DNA from 2 places in the Pseudogracilibacillus sp. SO10305 genome. Region 1 is predicted to be linked to the other one. Evidence: riboswitches for the same ligand, from Rfam matches in the RefSeq annotation. Region 1 holds a riboswitch; the other holds the start of a gene.

What was found. A riboswitch is a leader RNA that binds a small molecule or an ion and turns the genes downstream of it on or off. The one in region 1 is predicted to bind cobalamin.
Region 2: another riboswitch for cobalamin. It lies ahead of SPD45_RS04850 (ribonucleoside-diphosphate reductase subunit alpha); the one in region 1 lies ahead of SPD45_RS03410 (hypothetical protein).

Annotation. Positions count from the first base shown of each region.
Region 1 covers NZ_JAXHDE010000002.1:166,920-170,347, reverse strand. The annotation lists gene SPD45_RS03415 (PcsB-like coiled-coil domain-containing protein) at 1-969, shown strand, start outside; cobalamin riboswitch at 1,099-1,305, shown strand; gene SPD45_RS03410 (hypothetical protein) at 1,437-1,664, shown strand; gene SPD45_RS03405 (hypothetical protein) at 1,999-2,235, shown strand; gene SPD45_RS03400 (FAD-binding dehydrogenase) at 2,729-3,428, shown strand, end outside.
Region 2 covers NZ_JAXHDE010000003.1:188,459-191,886, forward strand. The annotation lists gene SPD45_RS04850 (ribonucleoside-diphosphate reductase subunit alpha) at 1-1,899, opposite strand, end outside; cobalamin riboswitch at 2,128-2,339, opposite strand; gene SPD45_RS04855 (LysR family transcriptional regulator) at 2,467-3,372, opposite strand.

The DNA of each region.
Region 1 (3,428 bases):
ATAGCTGAGAAAAACGATAAAATTATCGAGTATGAAGCGGAATTTGTTCAACTAGCTGAAAAAGTTGAAAAAATTAATAAACGAATCGATAAACGCCAAGAAATTTTAAAAGATCGTATCATTGCTTACCAAGAAAACGGTGGCGACATTAGCTATTTAGAAGTTTTATTTAATGCTAAAGACTTCAATGAATTCATTAGTCGTGTCAATTCTGTATCAACGATTACAAACGCAGATAAGCAACTAATAGAAGAACATGAAGCAGATCGTCAAGAAGTGGAAGACATTCAAGAGGAAATTACAGACAAAATAGATAAGCAAGAAGCTTTAGTTGATGAATTAGAAGAGCAAAAAGCAGAAGTTGTTGCACAGAAGGACGAATTAAAAAGCTCTGAAAAATCGTTAAAAGATAAAGAAACTACATTAGAGAAAGAGAAACAAAAATTAGGTAGTGAAGATAGTAAATTAGCAAGCATTGAACAACAATATCGTGATGAAATTGAAGCGGAAAAAGCGAAAGCGGCTAAAGAGCAAAAAGCAGAAGAAACAAAAGTTGCGACAGCTGCTAAAAAAGAGAAGGCACCAGCTTCATCAGATACACCGAAGCAAGCTGCTACAAGTGAAACACCGAAAAAACCATCTAGTAATCAAGGTAAGAAAGAGCCAGAACCGTCTACTGGAAAGTCATTTACAGTAGAGGCGACTGCATATGGCCCTGACTGTTCAGGATGTTCTGGTGTTTCAGCTACTGGAATGGATTTAAAACAAAAACCTACACCAAAAGTAATTGCGGTTGATCCAAGTGTTATTCCACTAGGATCAAAAGTTTGGGTAGAAGGTTATGGAACTGCGATTGCTGCTGATACAGGTGGCGCAATCAAAGGGAAGAAAATCGATGTTCTCTACCCGTCGGAGAAGTCTGCATATAGTTGGGGAAGAAGAACGGTTCGTGTGAAAATTTTAAATTAATTAAGTAAAGAACTTGAGACGTACTTTTATTAAGTCTCAAGTTCTTTTTTTGTACATTTATCTCATATTTAAAACAGATGACGATAAGAGAAACGAATATCAGGCAATTATGATATACTATAGATGTAATTAAATATTGGAGCTTTAGGTGCAATATTGGAAAGTATATTATCCTTTATTGCTTAAAAGGGAAGATCGGTGTAATTCCGACGCTGTCCCGCAACTGTGATACGGAGCAACTCACGAATACCACTGCTTTTTATAAAAATAAAAAGTGGGAAGGTGTGAGAAGCGATGAAGTGAAGCCAGGAGACCTGCCTAATAATGCTCAACAAATTTCCTACGGAGGATAGGAGGTGTGTGGAACGGTTCAAACATAGGGAAATTCCTATGCTTCTTTTGGATTGCTTTTTACAACAACCTGCATCTTCGCAAGGTTGTTTTTTTACGTGAAGGAGGGAAAGGGAATGAAAGGAACTGTCAGCTATTATGTAGAAGCATTACAAACAAATGTGATGAATCGTTTAGTTGAAAATGAAACAACATCTTTACAAGCTACGTATGAACAATTATGGAATGAAATTGAATTAGCTGAGGAAAATTTACAAGCTACGTATAAAGAAAATTTAACGAAAGCATATACAATTGTTCGAAATGCGATGACATTTGTCGAACGCGATGAAGTAATTGTATAATATGAACAGAAATTAAGGAGGTGGTGGGCTTCACCACCTTTTTTTATGTATTTGAATACCCCTGTTACTGCTGGGGGTTCTAAGTAGCCTGATGATTTTGATCGCCTTGTAAATTTATAGTACAAATAATATGGAAAGTAGGTAGTTGCAAGAATGTGAGTTGAAGTTGCAAGAATACGGGTCGGAGTTGCAAGAATGCAGGTCGAAGTTGCAAGAATACGGGTCGAAGTTGCAAGAATATGGGTAGAAGTTGCAAGAATATGGGTAGAAGTTGCAAGAATGTGAGTAGAAGTTGCAAGAATGTGAGTTGAAGTTGCAAGAATGTGAGTAGAAGTTGCAAGAATACGGGTCGAAGTTGCAAGAAAGCAGGTCGAAGTTGCAAGAAAGCAGGTCGAAGTTGCAAGAATACGGGTCGAAGTTGCAAGAAAGCAGGACGAAGTTGCAAGAATACGGGTCGAAGTTGCAAGAATATGGGTCGGAGTTGCAAGAAAGCAGGCCGAAGTTGCAAGAAAACATGCCAAAGTTGCAAGAATCTAACCCGAAGCTACAAGAACCCAACCCCAAACCGTAAGGACCCAACCATAAAGCTCAATCCTCTCCCCAACAAAATGGAAAAAGGAAGTTTTCGCGTAGAAAATATTTTTGGACAAAGTAGGAAAAACAAACATCAAATCCAAGAATATATAGGAATTCAGTTAAAAGATAATGATATAAGCGATCAACTACATTTACGGGATAATGAAATAAAAGAGCAATAAGCGAATCTTAAAGAATCTGTTCGTGGATATGTGGTGCAGAAGGGAGAACGTTCAATGAGACTTTTAGGCTGAGGCCTGTCATAAAGGCTTTCGGTCTCAGGGCAAACCACCATTTCACACTATTAGCTTCGGTAATATATGTCCATCCTAGTCTGTTAGCGAAAAAGGACTTAGACGTATTCCTTAGAAGAAAGTATTCTACAACAAACTATCAGATCATTTTTTAACTAGTACTTTAAAATAATCGCCCTTTTCTGACAATTCACATTTCATGTACGGTATAATGAAGAAAAGGAGGCGGAGATGATGCAATATGATGTCATTGTTATTGGTGCAGGACTAGCAGGACTCGTTACAACGACAGAACTTGCAGCAAAAGGAAAGAAAGTATTACTACTAGATCAAGAAGGCCCCCAATCATTAGGAGGTCAAGCTTGGTGGTCTTTCGGTGGACTTTTTTTAGTCGATTCTCCTGAACAACGTCGTATGGGGATAAAAGATTCACATGAACTAGCGTGGCAAGATTGGCTCGGCACGGCGGGTTATGATCGCTTAGAAACAGAGGACAAATATGGATTTAAATGGGCGAAACGCTATGTGCATTTTGCAAAAGAGGAAAAACGATCATGGCTTCATGAAAAAGGAGTTCGCTTTTTTCCTGTCGTTGGGTGGGCTGAGCGAGGTGGCTATTTAGCTGAAGGACACGGAAACTCTGTACCAAGATTTCATATTACTTGGGGAACAGGCCCAGGACTTGTCCAACCTTTCGTATCTCTTTTACATAAACAGATGGATGAAAATCTCGTTACATATAAACCAAGGCACCAAGTTGATCAGCTCATTGAAAGGGAACATAAAATTACAACAGTACAAGGGTCCGTTTTAGAAAACGATCATGCTGAAAGAGGGAGGGAAACGACACGTAAAACGATTGGTGAATTTTCATATGAAGCAGCAGCTATTGTAATTGCTAGTGGTGGAATTGGAGCGAATTTCGAAGCGATTC
Region 2 (3,428 bases), on a different contig from region 1:
TTTCTCCTCGTAATAGAACACTTGGAAAATCGGGTCAATACTCGCAGTGGACCCTGCAATCATCGCTGTCGATGAGTTCGGTGCTACTGCCATCAAATACCCATTACGAATTCCGTTTTCTTGTACTTCTTGTTGTAATGCTTCCCACTTTTCTCCTTCATATCCACGTGAAGTGAAATATTGTCCTGATTGCCATTTGCTTCCTTCAAAGAAACGGTAAGCGCCTTTTTCTTTACTTAATTCCATACTTGCTTGAATCGTTAAATAAGCAATCTGTTCATATAATTCATCCGTGTATGTTAATGCCTCTTCTGACTCCCATTCGATGCCTTTCAGTGCAAGCAAGTGATGCCAACCAAACGTTCCTAAACCTACCGCTCTATATTTCTGGTTCGTCAGTTGTGCTTGTAAAATTGGTAATGTGTTCATATCAATTACATTATCCAACATTCTTACTTGAATCGGAATGAGTCGCTCTAACACACCTTCTGGTACCGCACGACCTAAGTTAACAGAACTTAAGTTACAAACGACATAATCTCCAGTTTTATATTTCTTCACAATCACATCTTCATTTTCAACATACTCTTCTAAAAACTCTGTTGGTGATTGATTTTGGGTAATTTCTGTACAAAGGTTAGAACAATAGATAATACCAGCATGACTATTTGCATTCATACGGTTTACTTCATCACGGTAAAACATAAACGGTGTACCTGTTTCTAACTGAGAAATCATAATACGTTTCATGATATCAATTGCCGGTACTTTCTTTTTCGTTAAACGTTCATCGCGAATACATTCTTCATATTTCGCCCGCCACGTTCCAGCACCTTTTTCTTCATCATAAAAATCTTCCAAGCTATATCCCATCACTTGTCTTACTTCATGTGGATCAAATAAATACCAGTCACCACGTGCTTCTACTTGTTCCATAAAGTAATCTGGTAAACATACTCCAGGGAAAATATCGTGTGCTCGCATACGTGCATCCCCGTTATTTAATTTTAAATCTAAAAACGGTTCAATATCGATATGCCATACATCTAAATAAATCGCGATCGCACCTTTTCTCGTACCTAATTGGTCCACACTTACCGCCGTATTGTTTAACTGACGAATCCACGGCACGACACCACTCGACATTCCTTTAAATCCTTTAATTGCACTCCCACGGCCTCGGACTTTCCCCATATAGACACCAATTCCGCCACCGTTTTTCGATAATTGTGCTACATCTGTGTTCACATCGTAGATCGATTGTAAACTATCCTCGACTGTATCAATGAAACAGCTAGAAAGTTGTCCATGTGTTTTTCCTGCGTTGTTCATTGTCGGTGTTGCAACAGTCATATATAAATTACTTAAAGCCCAGTAAGCTTCTAAAATATAATCCATTCGCTTCTCGCTATTTTCATCTTGCATTAAATGCATTGCGATAATCATCCAACGTTCTTGAGGCAATTCAAAAACGTTTTTCTCATGGTCTGTCGCTAAATATCTTGTTGCTAACGTATAAATAGCTAAATAGTGAAATAAACTATCGCGCTCTTGTTCGATCTTGCTTCCTAAAAGGTCGATCTCTTCTTTTGTATATTTTTCTAATAATTTATTCGTATAAATGCCTTTATTCGTTAATTGATCAATTAATGTATAAAAATCTCCATATTTTTCAGCTGGGTCATATCCTCTGTTAGCTGCAGCTTGCTCATACAATTGTGCAGCATATAAACGACTGGCAAAGTATGTCCAATCCGGATTAGCTTCATCAATATTTTCTAATGCAATTTTAATCATCTCAATGTGAACATCTAATCCTGTCACATTCGCTGTTGCGTTTAACATCTTTTCTTTATACGGTGTGACATCTACATTTAAACCTTCTTGTGCCAACGTCATTAATGCTTCTACCTTGTTTTCTACCTCTAACATGCTCATCTATAAATCCCTCCTGAAAAATTATCCCCTATTATATATGTCGATCGCTTCGTTTCGTGTTCTCCTAATATGTATTTTTTATATTAAAAAAGCCGTTTATTCGCATGAGGAATAAACGGCCAAAAAGACAACAAAATATGCACTATTTCAATATCCATGCCGTTTCCAAAATCCCTCACCCCGGAGAAGTGAAACTAACGCGATTAGGCAGGTCTCCTGACTTATATGTATCTCCAGAACCCCTTCCTATATGTGTTGCCTTTTCTTAAAAAAACAACTACATACAGTGAGCATGTCCTTTCATAAAAATAACATAATTACAGTTGCGGGGGCAGTTCTAGCTTCTCACTAGATTCCCTTTTTAAGACTTTCATACGTCACCTTAATCACTATATATTGTGTATTCAATTTTATATATCATCTATATATTGTGTTTTAATCTTAACATATTCATTTTTATGATGCAATATATTTTTAACAATTTTAGCGAATATTGGTATAGCATGTTGACGGATTTGTAACACCGATTTAGTTTTGATATACTTCTAAACGCATAAAGAAGTCTTTTATAAATTGATAGAACAATTTTTCCGTCGGTAATAATTCACGTTCAGCAGGAATAATCGCCCCGACCGATCGTTTCAAACTAGGTTCTGTAATTGGAACTTTCACCGTAGCACGCGGCAAACAATCGACCAATGTTACTTCTGGAATTAATGTAACACCTAATCCCGCTGATACAAGCCCTTTTATCGCGTCTAAATCTTTTCCTTCAAAGGAAATTTTCGGTTGAAAGCCACGTTGTAAACATCCTTCCATAATAACGTCGTGTAATATAAACCCTTTTGGAAACATGACAAACGATTCATCGCGCAATTCGATTAATTTTAATGAAGACCTGTTTGCAAGAGAATGATTACTCGGTAATAAAGCGACAATATCTTCTGTAAAAAGTACTGTACTTTTCACCTTATCTTGGTCTTGTGGTAATGGTCCTAATAATGCAATATTAATTTCGCCCTTTTTCACCCAATCAAGTAGCTCACTATGTGTCCCTTGATTTAGCACAAATTTCACATCTGGATACTGTTTTCGAAAGTAAAAAATAGCAGTAGGTAATATATAAGAGGCTAAACTAGCCGCAAAGCCTATATGAATCGTTCCTTTTTTAGGATCGGTATATTCAATCACTTCTTGTCTTGCATCATCGATCACATTCATCGCTTTTTCCATATGTTCTAAAAAAACTTTCCCAATTCTCGTTAGTCGAACGGTTCTTCCTTCTCGAATAAATAAATCTACCCCAAGCTCTTCTTCTAAATTAAAAATTTGCCGACTTACTGCTGATTGTGCCACATGTAAAGCATCTGCAGCTTCTGTTACATGCTCACGTTTTGCAACTTCAATAAAATATTTTATTTGTCTTAACTCCATTTTTGTCACCTCGTATTTTTATTATCTCATAAAAGCATTAATAATATCTATTAATA